DNA from 4 places in the Bradyrhizobium sp. HKCCYLR20261 genome. Region 2 is predicted to be linked to each of the others. Evidence: predicted binding sites of a transcription regulator. Region 2 holds the regulator's gene; each other region holds the start of a gene.
The links. The regulator LexA, encoded in region 2, represses DNA repair genes until DNA is damaged. The targets are predictions, from matches to a motif close to TGTTCNNNNTGTGTTCNG.
Positions count from the first base shown of each region.

Region 1: a site for LexA is predicted at 1,536-1,553, ahead of ACQR1L_RS32400 (helicase-related protein). Genes of this name have one in related genera too.
Region 3: a site for LexA is predicted at 2,617-2,634, ahead of uvrA (excinuclease ABC subunit UvrA). Genes of this name have one in related genera too.
Region 4: a site for LexA is predicted at 2,550-2,567, ahead of ACQR1L_RS01345 (ribonuclease T2 family protein). Genes of this name have one in related genera too.

Region 1 covers NZ_JBNPUZ010000024.1:3,434-7,643, reverse strand. Annotated here, with positions in the region: gene ACQR1L_RS32405 (DUF3108 domain-containing protein) at 379-1,158, shown strand; gene ACQR1L_RS32400 (helicase-related protein) at 1,696-4,210, shown strand, end outside.
Region 2 covers NZ_JBNPUZ010000006.1:379,912-384,121, forward strand. Annotated here, with positions in the region: gene ACQR1L_RS17155 (alpha/beta fold hydrolase) at 1-601, shown strand, start outside; gene ACQR1L_RS17160 (molybdopterin molybdotransferase MoeA) at 723-1,934, shown strand; gene lexA (transcriptional repressor LexA) at 2,142-2,843, shown strand; gene ACQR1L_RS17170 (hypothetical protein) at 3,125-3,562, shown strand; gene ACQR1L_RS17175 (ComEC/Rec2 family competence protein) at 3,701-4,210, opposite strand, start outside.
Region 3 covers NZ_JBNPUZ010000006.1:265,271-269,480, forward strand. Annotated here, with positions in the region: gene ACQR1L_RS16595 (outer membrane protein) at 1-567, shown strand, start outside; gene ACQR1L_RS16600 (outer membrane protein) at 782-1,510, shown strand; gene ACQR1L_RS16605 (outer membrane protein) at 1,803-2,456, shown strand; gene uvrA (excinuclease ABC subunit UvrA) at 2,727-4,210, shown strand, end outside.
Region 4 covers NZ_JBNPUZ010000001.1:290,761-294,970, forward strand. Annotated here, with positions in the region: gene ACQR1L_RS01325 (ATP-binding protein) at 1-795, shown strand, start outside; gene ACQR1L_RS01330 (DUF3617 domain-containing protein) at 901-1,449, opposite strand; gene ACQR1L_RS01335 (hypothetical protein) at 1,548-1,853, opposite strand; gene ACQR1L_RS01340 (hypothetical protein) at 2,021-2,500, shown strand; gene ACQR1L_RS01345 (ribonuclease T2 family protein) at 2,608-3,312, shown strand; gene ACQR1L_RS01350 (23S rRNA (adenine(2030)-N(6))-methyltransferase RlmJ) at 3,452-4,210, shown strand, end outside.

The sequences.
Region 1 (4,210 bases), on a different contig from region 2:
TCCTCGATCCGGAAACAGGTCGTACAATCAATAGTATAGGCGGTGAGTCCCGACCACATAAAGGGCGTATTCGAAGGCGATCAATGAGGACTTGCGCGGCGTGTGTCAGGCCGGCCCGGTGGGCCGCAGGCCGGGACGGTGGCAGCGTGACGCGGCTTCGCCGGGATGCGGTCCGGGCGCAAAGCGCTGGACAATCGGCCAGAGAGCGACCGGTTGGCGTTGTTCAGGCGTGTTTTTGGCGTAAGTAACACCCGTGGCGCGGCGCAGAGGCCGACGGCCCGGTCAACGGATCGGCAGGATCATTTCGACGTGACGAACAGCTCGGCCTTCTTCCGTTCTCGGCGCCTCGCGGCGGCCGGATCCCTCGCGGCCCTCCTGATGCTGACGCCGCAGGTGGTTCGCGCGCAAGCCAGGCTCGATGCCCAGTACGAGGCATCTCTGGCCGGTATTCCCGTGGGGAAGGGCACCTGGGCCATCGAGATCGGCGATGATCAATACGGCGCTTCTGTCCAGGGCGGCACGGCCGGCCTGCTCAAGAGCTTTTCGCAGGGCTCGGGCAACGGCTCGGTGCAGGGTCGCGTCGTCAACGGCGCGTTGGTTGCCCAGAGCTATCAGGCCTCGACCACCACGGGAAAGAAATCCGAGCAGATCCGCATCAACCTGCAGAACGGCACGGTGAAGGATTTTGCCATCGAGCCGACACCGCCGGTCGATCCCGACCGCATTCCGGTGACCGATGCGCACAAGCGCGGCGTGTTCGATCCGATGACCGCGTCGCTCGTGCGCGTGCCCGGGAACGGCGAGCTGCTGTCGCCGGAGTCCTGCCGTGGCGCGGCGCCGATCTTCGACGGCCGGATGCGCTATGAGCTCAAGCTCGACTACAAGCGCATGGAGAACGTCAAGGCGGAGAAGGGCTATCGCGGCCCCGCGCTGGTCTGCGCGATCTACTTCACGCCCGTCGCGGGCTACATCCCCGATCGGCCGGTCATCAAATATCTGGCCCAGGCCCGCAACATGGAAGTCTTCTTCGTGCCGCTCGCGGGCACGCGGGTGCTGGTGCCGTTCCGGGTGGTGATCCCGACATCGTTCGGCACGGCGATGCTGGAAGCGACGACCTTCATCACCCAGGCGACGCCGCACGTTGCCAAGACGCAGTAGCGCCTGCATCTCCCTGTTGCGTGTTCCTGCCCTTCGCTCCGGACAGTCTCCCAGAAGCTGGCGCCGGATACAGACGCCGTGGCGAGATCTCCGAGCGTTGGTTCGATGATGTTGCTTGGGCTGTCGCCGGACTTCCGGGGCGAGCCGAGCCCAAACGCGTGCATGGCGAGACCTGCTTCATCGCGCGCGAATCCGTTTGACTCTTGCCTCGATCTGATTCGACTCGGGACCGGCGCAAACGCACTCCGGTTCCCTCGCGAAAGCGTTGCTTGTCGAGCCCGCGAAAACTTGATCTAGTGCCGAGGAGATCGCAGAGCGCGAGATGTTGCGGTGAACGAAGCCGGAAAGACGCTGGAGTCAGCGATTCCTTCGTGATTCGTTCTCAAGGCGTTCCGAAGCTTAAGCTGCGTCCCTATATGCGTCACAGTATGAGACAGGGGTGAGGAGCGCAGCCTCTCAACAACAACGACAAATCCAGCATCCATCGCGCCTGACCCGCGCGCCTGCAACGCCGGCTTCGAGACCCACATTTAACGAATGGCTTTTTCGTCTTCTTCGGCTGCCTCGCCTTTCGAGCGCATGTCCGACCGTGCATCCGACCGTGCTCCTGGAAGCGGCGTCACCGCCGTGCTCGGTCCCACCAACACCGGCAAGACACATCTCGCGATCGAGCGCATGCTGGCGCACTCGTCCGGGATCATCGGCCTGCCGCTGCGGCTGCTTGCGCGCGAGGTCTACAACAAGATCGCCGATCGCGTCGGCAGCGAGGCCGTCGCGCTGATCACCGGCGAGGAGAAGATCAAGCCGAAGAGCCCGCGCTATTGGGTGTCGACGGTCGAGGCCATGCCGCGCGATCTCGACGTGTCGTTCCTCGCTGTCGACGAGATCCAGATCGCCTCCGATCTCGAGCGTGGCCACGTCTTCACCGACCGCATCCTCAACCGGCGCGGCCGCGACGAGACGCTGCTGCTCGGGGCTGCGACGATGCGTCCGATCATCGAGCGGCTGCTGCCCGGCGCCTCGATGGTGACGCGGCCGCGGCTCTCGCAGCTCGAATTCGCGGGCGACCGCAAGATCACGCGGCAGCCGCGGCGGACCGCGATCGTCGCGTTCTCAGCCGATGAGGTCTATGCGATCGCGGAACTGATCCGCCGCCAGCATGGCGGCGCGGCCGTCGTGCTCGGCTCGCTGTCGCCGCGGACCCGCAACGCGCAGGTGGCGATGTTCCAGAACGGCGACGTCGACTATCTCGTCGCCACCGACGCCATCGGCATGGGGCTCAACCTCGACGTCGATCACGTCGCCTTTGCCTCCGACCGCAAATATGACGGTTATCAGTTCCGCCGCCTGACGCCGTCGGAATTTGCCCAGATCGCAGGCCGCGCCGGCCGCGCAACGCGCAACGGGACCTTCGGCACCACCGGGCGTTGTGCGCCGTTCGAGCCCGAGCTCGTCAACGCGCTGCAGAACCACACCTTCGATACCGTGAAGGTGCTGCAATGGCGCAATTCGAAGCTGGATTTTGCGTCGCTGAGCGCGCTGCAGGTGTCATTGGCGCTGGCGCCGTCGCACGAGGCGCTGACGCGTGCGCCGATCGCCGAGGACCTGCGGGTGCTCGACCACGCCGCGCGCGATGCCGAGGTGCGCGACATGGCGCATGGCGCAGCGGCCGTCGAGCGGCTATGGGAGACCTGTCAGATTCCGGACTATCGCCGGCTGTCGCCCGCCGCGCATTCCGAGCTCGTGACCACCGTGTTCGGCTTCCTGATGCAGAAGGGGCGCATTCCCGACGCCTGGTACGCCGCCCAGGTCGATCAGGCCGACCGCGTCGACGGCGACATCGACACGCTGTCGGGCCGGATTGCACAGATTCGCACCTGGACCTTCGTCGCGAACCGGCCGGACTGGCTGCGTGATCCCGATTATTGGCAGGGGATTACCCGCGACCTCGAAAATAAATTGTCAGACGCCCTTCATGAACGGCTCACGGAGCGTTTCGTTGATCGTCGTACCAGTGTATTGATGCGGCGCCTGCGGGAGAACAGTGTTTTGAATACGGAAATCGGCAAGACCGGCGAAGTGATCGTTGAAGGGCATGCGATCGGCCGCCTGGATGGATTCACCTTCGCGCCCGACGCCGCCGAAGCCGGCTCCGAGGCCAAGGCTCTGCAGGCTGCTGCCCAGAAGGCCCTGGCCGGCGAGATCGAGGCGCGTGCCGAGAAACTGTCCAATGCGCCGGACGAGCACATCGTGCTGACGGCCGATGGCACGCTGCGCTGGACCGGCGATGCCGTGGCCAAGCTGGTCGCGGCAGACGACGCCCTGCACCCGCGCCTGCGCATCATCGCCGACGAGCGGCTCACGGGAGCCGCGCGCGACAAGGTGCAGGCCCGCCTCGATCTGTGGCTCAAGACGCATATCGAGAAGCTGCTCGGCCCGCTGTTCGAACTGTCCAAGGCCGAGGACATCACCGGCATCGCCCGCGGCATCGCCTTCCAGCTTGTCGAGGCGCTCGGCGTCATCGAGCGCAACAAGATCGCCGGCGAGATGAAGGATCTCGACCAGCCTTCGCGCGCCACCTTGCGCAAATACGGCGTGCGTTTTGGCGCCTACCACATCTACGTCCCCGCGCTGCTGAAGCCGGCCGCGCGCGCGCTGGCCGCGCTGCTGTGGGCCGAGAAGCAGGGCAATGTCGACATGTCCGCGCTGACCGGCGCGCAACATCTGGCAAGCTCGGGCCGCACCTCGTTCCCGGTCGACAAGGCGCTGCCGCGCGACGCCTATCGCGTGCTTGGCTACAAGCAGGCGGGCGAGCGCGCCGTGCGCGTCGACATCCTGGAACGGCTTGCCGATCTGATTCGTCCCGCTCTGGCGTGGCGCGAGAATACGCAGGGCGAGAAGCCGGCGGGCGCCTTCGACGGCCGTGGTTTCGTCGTGACTCAGGCCATGACCTCGCTCACCGGCTCGGCCGGCGAGGACTTCGCCTCGATCCTTCGCGCGCTCGGCTATCGCATGGAGAAGCGCCCGCCGCTGCCGCCCAAGAAGGTCGAGA
Region 2 (4,210 bases):
ACCGGTTGCCGACTTGCTCGCGGTGATCGATGCGCTCGCGCCGGGCCGGCAGGCGACGCTTGTCGCCTGTTCGCAAGGCGGAAAGATCGCGCTCGACTTCGCGCTGGCGCAGCCGTCGCGGACACGTGCCCTCGTTCTGATCGCGCCATCGATCAGCGGAGCGCCAGAGCCGGTCTACCCACCGGCCATCACGGCGCTGCTGCGCGATGTCGCCGCAGCAGAGGCGGCACGCGATTGGGACCGCGTCAGCATGCTCAAGGCGCATCTCTGGCTCGACGGTCCGCTCGCACCTGATGGGCGCGTATCGGGCGAGTTGCGCGACATGTTTCTGCAGAAGAACGCCGCCGCGCTGCGCGCAGCGCCGGTGGGCGCAAGTCTCGACGTGACACCTGCCTTCCCGCGCCTCGGCGAGATCACCGCGCCGGCGCTCGTGATCTGGGGCGACCTCGACTTTCCTCATATCCAGGAGCGAAGCCGATTGCTTGCTGCGACGATGCCGAACGCGGCCGGTCACGGGATCACCGGTGTTGCGCATCTGCCGAGCCTCGAACAGCCCGCGGAGGTCACCGGACTGATCACGAGGTTTCTCGCCACATTGTAAGAGCGCCCCGCGCGAGGCTGCTCCCCAAGGCACCGGTCGGATTGGCCCCTTGGCCCCGCCCTGCGCGTTCGGTTAGAACGCGACTCCCTCGACTCGTCCGCTTCCTTCCAAAGGAACTCTGATGGCCTTGATGCCGGTGTCCGATGCGTTGTCCGCGGTGCTTGCCGGCGCCGAGCCGCTGCCTGAGGAGATGGTCGGGCTGGACGAGGCATTCCACCGCATCCTGGCGCGCGACCTGGCAGCACTGCGGACGCAGCCGCCGGAGGCGATGTCGGCGATGGACGGTTACGCGCTGCGGGCGGCCGATGCCGACAGGCCGGGCGCCAAGCTCAAGGTGATCGGCGAGGTCGCGGCCGGGCGGCCGTTCGATCGCGTGGTCGGCGCTGGCGAGGCGGCGCGCATCTTCACCGGCGGCGTCGTGCCGGAGGGCGCCGATGCGGTCGTCATCCAGGAGGATACGACCGCGGAGGGCGGCCATGTGGTCGTCAATGAGGCCGCCATCAAGGGCCGGCACATCCGCCCCGCTGGCGTCGACTTCCACCAGGGCATGGTGCTGCTGAAGGCCGGACGCCGGCTCAGCGACCGCGACCTGTCGCTGGCGGCCAGCATGAATCATCCGGCGCTGCCGGTGCGGCGGCGGCCCAAGGTGGCGCTGCTCGCGACCGGCGACGAACTGGTGATGCCGGGCTCCGAGCCCGGTCCCGGCCAGATCGTCTACTCCAACGGCTATGCGCTGCGGGCGCTGGTGCGTAGCGAGGGTGCCGAGCCGATTGATCTCGGCATCGCCGTCGACACGATGGAGGCCACCGTGGCCGGCATCCGCCGGGCACGCGAGTCCGGCGCAGATATCTTGATCACCACCGGCGGCGCCTCGGTCGGCGACCATGATCTGGTCAAGCAAGCCCTCGAGGCCGAAGGCGTCGAGATGGCGTTCTGGAAGATCGCGATGCGGCCGGGCAAGCCGATGATGCACGGCCGGCTCGGCGGCATGAGGGTGATCGGCCTGCCGGGCAACCCGGTGTCGTCCTATGTCTGCGCCATCCTGTTCCTGGTGCCGCTGATTCGTGCCCTGCTCGGGCGCGAGGAGGTCGCGCCGCCGCGCGAGACCGCCCTGCTCGGCCGCGAACTCGGGCCGAACGACTCACGCGAGGACTATCTGCGCGCGCAGTTGGAAGAGCGCCCCGACGGCACGCTGATCGCCACGCCGGTGAACCAGCAGGATTCGTCTCTGCTCGGGAATCTCGCGCTTTCGCAGGCGCTGGTGATCCGTCCGGCCTTCGCGCCGAAGGCTCCCGCAGGCAGCCCTTGCGAGATCCTGCGCCTGCCCAGGTGAGGCGTCGGTGGGTGGGCTTCCTCCGGTAAAGCTCGGTCCATTCATCATATTTTTAGGATTGCAGAACACACATCGAACAGATAGTGTCCGTTCATGATTTGTTTTTAGTATGTTGCGGGTGACGTGAATGACGGTCGTCCAGTCTGGCTCTGGGACGCAAGAGCTCTTGAGAACTTCGGACGACAACCAACCGGGGACCAGGTCGAGATGCTGACGCGCAAACAGTACGAACTTCTGCGGTTCATCAACGAACGGCTCAAGGAAGCCGGCGTGCCGCCGTCCTTCGACGAGATGAAGGATGCGCTCGACCTGCGCTCCAAGTCCGGCATCCATCGGCTGATTACAGCTCTCGAAGAGCGCGGCTTCATCCGCCGGCTGCCCAATCGCGCCCGCGCGATCGAGGTGATCAAGCTGCCCGAGCTCTCGCAGGCCGCCAACAACCGGCGCGGCGGCTTCACGCCGTCGGTGATCGAGGGCAATCTCGGCAAGGTTCGCACATCGACACCGGCGCTCGACGATGGTGAGCGTCCCGTCGCGGTGCCGGTGATGGGCCGGATTGCCGCGGGTACGCCGATCGAGGCGCTGCAGACGCGCAGCCACACCATCAGCGTGCCGGCCGACATGCTTGGCAATGGCGAACACTACGCGCTCGAAGTCCGCGGCGATTCGATGGTCGACGCCGGCATCCTCGACGGCGACATGGCGCTGATCCAGCGCAACGAGTCCGCCGACACCGGCGACATCGTCGTGGCGCTGATCGACGACGAGGAAGCGACGTTGAAGCGCTTCCGCCGCCGCGGCGCGTCGATCGCCCTGGAGCCGGCCAACACGGCGTATGAGGTGCGCATCCTGCCGCCCAACCGGGTGAAGATCCAGGGCAAGCTGGTCGGGCTGTACCGGAAGTACTGAGTCCCGGCGTCTGCGAGGCCGCCGGATCTGCCCAGCAGATCGGCGGTGTGAGCCGCCCGGACTCGCGGCCGCCTATTTATGAGTCAGTTGAGAATGCACATCATGATGTGCAGCGCGGCACACTCAAACGCTTGTGATCGGCAGCGCCCGCGCGCACTGCAGATCAGCGCAGAATTGCCGCGAAGCGCGCGCTAACATCGCTCCCGATGTCCACTCTGATAGAGGCCTGCGCCTGTCCGGGGGGAGCGTGGGTCAGCTATCTCTGAACGAGGAGCGATCCGATGTGTGACTACAGCCTCCATGCCGTTGCCTCCCGTCCCGCCAAAGTCGGCGAGACGCTGATCTCGACGACGTTCCGCGGCACCGCGACCCGCGGCTTCGCCTTGGAAAGCGAGCCGACCGTCGCGGTCTGCATGCTGCCCGGCACCGAGCTCGCCTTTGCCGAGGACGTTCGCTACGACAGCCGCTGGCTGTGGACCCGCACGATCCGCGAGCGCGTCGCCAAGTTCAACACCATCGAGAAGCACATTCCCGACCGCCATCACGACGCGATCGAGTTCGCGGATGGACGCCATGTGCTGGTGACTCAGCTCTGCGAGGGCCAGCGCGTCACCGTGCTGCAATTGCCGGTCAGCAAGCAGCCGGGCGAACGACGCGAGATCGCGGAGGAGGCGCCGGCGCAGCAGCCGACGCCAATCCGCCGCATCAGCATCACCTGAGCCACGCGCAACATTCGATGGGCTGAGCGTCAGCTCATTGTCATGCGGATCGCACGCTGACGCCGCAATCGTCGACCGGCTCTACTCCGGAGCCGACCGTTGCGGCGCCGGTGTCGTGTGCTGCATTCGACCCAAGGACTAATCCTCTCCAGCCTGCTCCGTGTCAGGCGGTGTCGCGTCCTGCGCGCGCGACGGTGGCGCGCGCGGCGTCAGCGTCGCCTCGAACTCGCTGGGCTCGGCGGGTGCCGGCCACCACGGCCGGCCCGTGCCGTCGGCGCGCACCGGCGTGACGGCAAGGCCCTTGCCGTTCTGCACGAGCATCAAGGCCCCCTGCTGCTGCAGGCGCGGACGGTCGATCACGGCAGCCTCGCACGACTGTGGGGCCGAGCGCGCCGTCACCACCAGCGCGGCGCGGGTGCAATCGTCGGCAAGTGCATCGACCCGCAGCGCCAGCGCGACGATGCGGCCGTCTGCCATCGCGACCACGCAGCCCTGCTCGTCACAGGACACGCCGTCACCAAGCGACGAATCGGCGGGCAGCCGCGCGTCGGCGTCGGCCGCGAGCCATTCCTTGGTGACGAACACGTCCTTGCCGCTGCGCATCACATGCAGGCGTCCGTCGCGGCCGCGGACGGCCACCGCGCGGCC
Region 3 (4,210 bases), 110 kb from region 2:
GTCCCGACGCAGTCGGAAGGCTGCCACAGCGCGACCAGCGGCCTGATCGGCGGCCAGGTCGGTTACCGCTGGCAGGCGGCGAACTGGGTGTTCGGCGTGGAAGCTCAGGGCGACTGGACCGACCTCAAGAAATCCAACGCCAGCACCGCTGCACTCGCCGCCGGCGTGACCAACACCACCAAGACCGACGCCATCGGCCTGTTCACCGGCCAGGTCGGCTACGCCTGGGGCAACGTGCTCTGGTACGTAAAGGGCGGCGCCGCCGTGGCCCATAACAAATACACCGGCACGGCGAACACGGCCCTGATCGTCCCCGTGGGCACGCAGCTCGACTCCGCCAGCGAGACCCGCTGGGGCGGCACCGTGGGCACCGGCGTCGAGTTCGGCTTCGCGCCGAACTGGTCGGTCGCGGTCGAGTACGATCATCTGTTCATGGGGTCGCGCGACATCAACTTCCCCGCCACGGCGACGGTGGCGGCGCGGACCGATACGATCAAGCAGGACATCGACATGGCCACGGTGCGTGTGAACTATCGATTCGGCGGTCCGGCGAGCACCCGCTACTGAGGCAAACTCGCCGCTCGATACCGCTTCGAGAAGGCCGGCCCCAGCGCCGGCCTTTTTCGTGTCAGGAGCCCGGCGTCGGAGCGGCCATTTCGTGATAAATATATGATTTATAACGCTTTTTCGGCCTTGTGGCTGAAGCGTTACAGCCTCACCGGAGGCCCGCGTGTATGACTTCCCCATCGCTAGTCAATCCAACTCCTTGGGGGAGAATTTGATGAAGAAGTTGCTTGTGATCACGACGGCCCTCGTTGGTATCGCAACCGCCACCTCCGCTTCGGCGGCCGACATGGCGGCCCGTCCGTACACCAAGGCGCCGCCGATGATCGTCGCCATCAACGATTGGAGCGGTTTCTACCTGGGCATCAACGGTGGCTATGGCACGAGCCGCAATTGCTGGACGCTGGCGGATGGCCGTGCCGAGGGCTGCCACAACGCGACCGGCGGCACCGTGGGCGGTCAGTTCGGCTATCGCTGGCAGATGGGCCAGGTCGTGTTCGGTCTGGAGGCGCAAGGCAATTGGGCCGATCTGACCGGCAACAATGCCACGCCGCTGTTCGTTCCCGACCGCAACCGCACCAAGCTCACAGCCTTCGGCCTGTTCACCGGCCAGATCGGCTACTCCTTCGGCGACGCCCTGCTCTACGCCAAGGGCGGCGCGGCCGTGACCGACACCAAGTACGAGATCTTTTCCGGCGTGGTCAACACGGTGCTGGCCACCACGACCGTGCACAAATGGGGCGCCTCCGTCGGCGCCGGCGTCGAATACGCCTTCGCGCCGAACTGGTCGGTCGGCTTCGAATACGACCACCTCTTCATGGGCACCACGAACGTTCCGTTCCGCGGCGCGGTCTTCACCCAGAACGACAACATCAAGCAGGACGTCGACCTGTTCACGGCGCGCTTGAACTATCGCTTCGGCGGGCCAGTCGTCGCGAAGTATTGATCGGCCGTTACTCAGTTGTGTTTTTGGGAAAGGCCGGCGCTCAGCCGGCCTTTTTTGTTGCCCGCACGCCACCTCTGCAGCCCGGTCACACAGGGAACCAAGCCATTGTGTGGCAAAGGCTTTCGGGAACCCACCCGTAAAAACGCGGTTTCGTCCCGAGTGTGGCTTCAGGGTGACGGCAATCCGCTCGGAACCGGGCTATAGGACCCCCGTCAACTTGAACGGGTGAGTCTGTTTCGTGCGTAAGGTTTTCGGTGCGACGCGGACTTCAAGGACTAAACTGGAGACAAGAATGAAGAAGATCCTGCTCGCGACCGTGGCCCTGGCCGCCCTGGCCGCTCCCGCTGCCGCTGCTGATCTCGCTGCGCGCCCGACCTACACCAAGGCCCCGGTTCTCGCGCCGGTGGAGCTCTGGACCGGCTTCTACATCGGTGCCATGGGCGGTTACGCCACCACGGACAACGGCGGCCTCCTCAGCCCGAAGGGCGGATTGGTCGGCGGTACCGTTGGCTACAACTGGCAGAGCGCGAACTGGGTATTCGGCCTTGAGGCCGACGCTGCCTGGGCCGACATCAAGGACTCGGTTGGTGGTGTGGTCCCGGGCTTCGGGGCCGTCAGCGTCGCAAGCAAGATGGACGCTACCGGTACTGTCCGCGGCCGCATCGGCTACGCTTTCGGTCCGACTCTGCTGTATGCCACCGGCGGTTACGCCTGGGCCGACAACAAGATCACGCTTTCGGCGCTCGGCGTGGGCGTCTCGGACAGCCAGTTCCTGAGCGGCTGGACGGTCGGCGCGGGTGGCGAGTGGATGTTCGCTCCGAAGTGGTCGGTGAAGGCCGAGTACCTCTACAAGAGCTTCGGCAGCAAGTCCTACTTCGGCGGCGCGCTTCCGAGCGGCGACCTCAACCTGCACACCGTGCAGGTCGGTGTGAATTACCACTTCTAAGAACGACGCCTCCGGGCCAACGCACACAGCCTCCGCTCGCAAGGGCGGAGGCTTTTTCTTTGGCCTGGAAGTCGCGAGCGGAACCGCCCGCTCCTGCCAGTCGCTGCCATTCGCCAAGCGCATTGTTGATGATTCGCCTGCGGCACTGGAAATCCGCCCTCGTTCTTCCTACGTTCCGACGATACCTTTTCCCCTCTGGCGTCCGATGGCCGGCTTCCGGCGTAACGCGCCTGCAACGATGGCGCAGCCTTGCGCCGTGGGACAATCGTCATGGATGAAGTGCTCAAGGCCAAGCAGCGCGCGCAAGCCAACTCGTCGAGCCTGCGGGCGATCACCATCCGCGGCGCCCGCGAGCACAATCTGAAAAACATCGACGTCGAGATCCCGCGCGACAAGCTCGTGGTGTTCACCGGCCTCTCCGGTTCCGGCAAGTCGTCGCTCGCCTTCGACACGATCTATGCCGAGGGCCAGCGCCGCTACGTCGAATCGCTGTCGGCCTATGCGCGCCAGTTCCTCGAGATGATGCAGAAGCCGGATGTCGACCAGATCGACGGCCTGTCGCCGGCGATCTCGATCGAGCAGAAGACGACGTCGAAGAATCCGCGCTCGACCGTCGGCACCGTTACCGAGATCTACGACTACATGCGCCTGCTCTGGGCGCGCGTCGGCGTGCCCTACTCGCCCGCGACCGGCCTGCCGATCGAGAGCCAGACGGTGTCGCAGATGGTCGACCGCGTGCTGGCGCTGCCCGAGGGCACGCGCCTGTATCTGCTGGCGCCGGTCGTGCGCGGACGCAAGGGCGAGTACAAGAAGGAGCTCGCCGAATACCTCAAGAAGGGTTTTCAGCGCGTCAAGATCGACGGCACCTTCCACGAGCTCGCCGAGGCGCCTGTTCTCGACAAGAAATTCCCGCACGACATCGACGTCGTCGTCGACCGCATCGTCGTGCGCCCCGACATCGGCCAGCGCCTCGCCGAAAGTTTCGAGACCGCACTGAAGCTCGCCGAGGGCTTGGCCGTCGTCGAATTCGCCGACGCCCCCGCCTCCGCTGCGCCGGCGGAGGAGAAGGAAAAGAAGAAGACGGCAAAAATTCACGACAAGAGCGGGCCCGAGCGCATCCTGTTCTCGGAGAAGTTTGCCTGCCCGGTCTCCGGCTTCACCATCCCCGAGATCGAGCCGCGGCTGTTCTCGTTCAACAATCCCTATGGCGCCTGCCCGGAATGCGGCGGCCTGGGCGTCGAGCAGCATGTCGATGCCGACCTCGTCATTCCCGACAAGGATGTGACCCTGCGCAAGGGCGCGATCGCGCCCTGGGCCAAGTCGTCCTCGCCCTATTATTTGCAGACGCTGACCGCGCTCGGCAAGTTCTACAAGTTCACGCTCGACACCAAGTGGAAGGACCTGCCGAAGAAGACGCAGAACGCGCTGCTGCACGGCTCCGGCGATGACGAGATCAAGTTCACCTATGAGGACGGCGTCCGCTCTTACGACACCAAGAAGCCGTTCGAAGGTGTCATCACCAACATCGAGCGCCGCTTCCGCGAGACCGAGAGCGAATGGGCGCGCGAGGAGCTCGGCAAATATTTCAACGACGTGCCCTGCGCCGGCTGCAAGGGGTTCCGGCTGAAGCCCGAGGCGCTGTGCGTCAAGGTCGGCGGCAAGCATATCGGCGAGATCTCCAACCTCAGCGTCAAGGCCGCAGGCGAATGGTTCGCCGAGGTGCCGGCCCAGCTCAACGCGCAGCAGACCGAGAT
Region 4 (4,210 bases), on a different contig from region 2:
ATCGTCTCGGTGCTGTTCCTGCGCAACCAGATCAAGCCGATCCTGCGCCTCGCCGACGCCGCAGAGAGCTTCGGCAAGGGCCGCGAGGTGCCGAACTTCCGGCCGCGCGGCGCGCGCGAGGTGCGGCGCGCGGCGCATGCGTTTCTGGAGATGAAGGCCCGCATCGAGCGCGCGATGGAGCAGCGCACGGCGATGCTGGCCGGTGTCAGCCACGACCTCCGCACCATCCTGACGCGCTTCAAGCTCGAACTGGCGCTGCTCGGCGACAGTCCCGAGATCGACGCCATGCGCAAGGACGTCGACGAGATGTCGCACATGCTGGAGGACTATCTGGCGTTCGCGCGCGGCGACAATGGCGAGATCGCGCAGCCGACCGACATCTCGAACGCGCTGGAGGAATTGCGCGGCGATGCCGAGCGCAACGGTCATTCCGCCACGGTGTCGTTCCACGGCCTGCCGGTGGTGACGGTGAAGCCGCAGGCGCTGAAGCGCTGCCTCGGCAATCTCGTCTCCAACGCCGCGCGCCACGCTGACGCCATCGCCATCACTGGCCATCGCGACCACCGCTACCTCACCATCACCGTCGACGATGACGGTCCCGGCATTCCCGCGGCCATGCGCGAGGAGGTGTTCAAGCCGTTCCTGCGGTTGGACGACGCCCGCAACCAGGACGAAGGCGGCACCGGCCTCGGCCTCGCCATCGCCCGCGACATCGCGCGGTCGCATGGCGGCGACATTACCCTGAGCGACAGCCCGATGGGCGGCTTGCGGGCGAGCGTGCGGATTCCGGTGTAGGCGCAGCGCTGCGCGGCAGTCGGAGTCGATATCTCACAACACGGGCAGTGCGCTCCCCTCCCCCTTGCGGGGAGGGGAGCGCACCGGGCCCGCGGCGAGAGGCTGCTACTTCACGCCCGGGATCAGGTTCTTCAGCTTGTTCATGTCCTTGATGTTCATCTTCATGCCGCCGGGCATGACGATGTCGCCGGGCTTCTGGTCCGGCTTGCAGGCGCCGAGCCATTTGGCCTCGATCGTCATGGCGGTGTCCTTCACGCCCGTCGTGCCTGCGGCGCCGCCCTGGACCTTTGACATCGTCTTCACCGTGTAGGCCGAGTTGAAGTCGCCGGTGATGTCGGCATGCGACGTCGTATTGATGCCACCGAAATTGCAGACGGAATCGCTGACATAGCCGGTCGCCGTCTTCTGGATCTCCTGCTTGGAGCAGACCTGCTGCGCCATCGGCGAAGCGAAGTTGTTCATCTCCTTGTCGGTCGACTCGTCGGTGCAATGCTGCATCGTCGCGTCCGGCTGCTGGCTGCCGGACCGCATCATCTTCAGCTCCCATAGCCCCGCCTTGCGGACCGGCAGGTCCACGGCGCGAGCCTCATGGCTGGCGGCCACACTGAGAAGGCAGCAGGCCAACAGGCCGAGGGCGGTGCGGGTGCGGGTCATCAGCTTCGTTCCAGATTGTTGCGCGATGCCGGAGCGAATGCCGCCAAAAGATGGCAATTAGGAGAACGTCGATCGAGCGAACGGCAGTGGATCGAAGATCAGTACAGCGTCCGCAGCGGCCGTTGCGCCGAGCCGTAAGGTACCCAGCGGCAGGCGAACGACACATAGCCGCCATAGCGGGCGTCGACGGCCTTGAACTTCGCGACCTTGCCGTAGGAGGCGCAATGATCCACCGCGAGCTGGCGCGCATCGGTGGTCTGGGCCAGCTGATAGGCGATGATGCCGCCGGTGTCGTTGCCCTTGAAGGCCGGCACATAGTCAGCCTGGGCGGATGCGACCGCCAACAGCGTCCCGACGGCCGCGAGGCCTGCAGTCTTCACGAGTCCGGCCTTCAGCGTCCGCATTGCAATCTCCTTGAGCTGGCTGCCATTCTAAAGGTCCTGTCCGGCCAAGAAAAGAACACCGCGCCCGGGTTAACAGGACTAATCGTGGAGTGTTGCCGCGTTGCACTTGACCTCCTGTGGCCGCCACGGCACGGTCCACGCTCCCGGATCAGACTTGCGGACGCCCCATGCGCGACTTCAGCACCTCCTTTAAGACGCTCGGCATCAAGACGTTCGGCGCCGCCTGCGGCGCGCTGCTCGCCGGCCTCGTCGCGAGCGCTCCGGCCCAGGCCGCCAATCCGCTGGAGATGAATTTCTGGCTGTCCGGTCCGAAATATGAAGGCCGGGTCGCACCCTGCGAAGCGGCCATTCCGACCGTGGTGTCGCGCTTCCAGGAGAAGGAAAGCACCTTCTGGAATTCGTCGCTGACCATCACCGGCGTCGCGAACGTGCATGAGATCGCCTTCCGTCCCTGGCAGTCCGACAACATTCCGCGCCGCTTCTGCACCGGCAGCGTGATGATCAGCGACGGCAAGGCGCGCACCGTGAATTTCTCGATCATCGAGGACGGCGGCTTTGCGGGCTATGATCAGGGCGTCGAGTTCTGCGTCGTCGGCCTCGACCGCAACTGGGCCTACAATCCGGCCTGCCGCGCCGCCAAGCCCTGAGTCGCTGACACCAGCCGAATCAGTCGGCCGCCCGCGCGGGCGGCCTTTTTGTTCTTGAAATGTTCCGACGGACTGCTACCCTCCCGGCATTGTCCGGGGAGCCCGCCATGTCCGATTGCCTGCGTCGACCTGCCGTCCGTGTATCCCAACTGGTTGCCTGCCTCGCGCTCCTGCTCTGCCTGCTGGCGGCCCTGCCCGTGCGGGCCCAGGACCGCCGTCAGAATGCGCCCGGCGCATTCGACTTCTACGTGCTGTCGCTGTCCTGGTCGCCCTCGTTCTGCGCCGAGGCCGAGGAGCGCGGCGGCCGCGGCAGCAAGTCGCAGCAATGCAGCGGCCGGCCCTACTCCTTCGTCGTGCATGGGCTGTGGCCGCAATATGAGACCGGCTATCCCGAATATTGCGAGCAGCCGGCGCCGCGCCTGCCGCGCAACATCATGACCTCAATGCTGGACCTGATGCCGGCGCCGGGGCTGATCTACAACGAATGGGACAAGCACGGCACCTGCGCCGGCCTGTCGGCGAAGGCCTATTTCGAGGCAATCCGCAAAGCGCGCGCCGCGATCAAGATCCCGCCGGAGTTTCTCGATCTGGCGCAGGCCAAGACGGTCTCGCCGGCCGCCGTCGAGGACGCCTTCATCAAGGCCAATCCCAAGCTCACGACGTCAGGCATAGCCGTGACATGCAATCGCACCCGGCTCAGCGAAGTGCGTATCTGCCTGTCGAAGGATCTGGAATTCCGCAGCTGCGACGAGGTCGACCGCCAGGCCTGCCGCCGCGACGAGGTCAACATGCCGCCGGTGCGCGGCGGCTAAAATTTCGCCGAGAGAGCGGTGGCAGCGCCCCTGCTATCGCCATACGTCGATGTCGGCGCGGCCGGCAGATGCAGCGTCATGAACCGCCGGCGCATCGACGGGGTACCCTTTTGGCGCGGAACGGCGTAACCCGTGCGGCATGAACTACCGACACGCCTTTCACGCCGGCGGCTTTGCCGACGTCATCAAGCACATCGTGCTGACGCGCATCCTGGTCTACCTCCAGGAGAAGCCGGCGGCATTCCGAGTGATCGACACCCATGCCGGCGCCGGCCTCTATGATCTCACCGGCGACGAGGCCACGCGCAGCGGCGAATATCTCACCGGCATCGCACGGCTGCTGCAGGCGCGGCTGTCCGAGCCGGCCTATGCACTGTTGTCGCCATATCTCGACATCGTCAGATCGTTCAATCCGAAAGCCGAGCTCGTCGCCTATCCCGGCTCGCCGCTGATCGCACGCGCGCTCCTACGGCCGCAGGACCGCATGACCCTGTGCGAGCTGGCGCCGGTGCCGCGCAAGCAACTGATCGACGTGCTGCGCCGCGACACCCAGGCCCGCGTCGTCGATCTCGACGGCTGGGTCGCCCTGCCCGCCTTCGTGCCGCCGAACGAGCGCCGCGGCGTGGTGCTGATCGATCCGGCCTTCGAGGCCAAGGATGAGTTCGCGCGGCTCGCCGAGCGCTTCGCCGCAGCCTATGTGAAGTGGCAGACCGGTATCTATGTGCTGTGGTATCCCGCCAAGACCCGCCGCGCGAACGAGGAACTGACCGATCGTGTCGCAGAGCTGGTCGGTAGCTCCAAGCCGGCGGGCAAGCTGTTGCGACTCGAGTTCAGCGTTGCACCGCAAATCGAGGGGGAGGCGCTGACCTCGACGGGACTGCTGATCGTCAACCCTCCC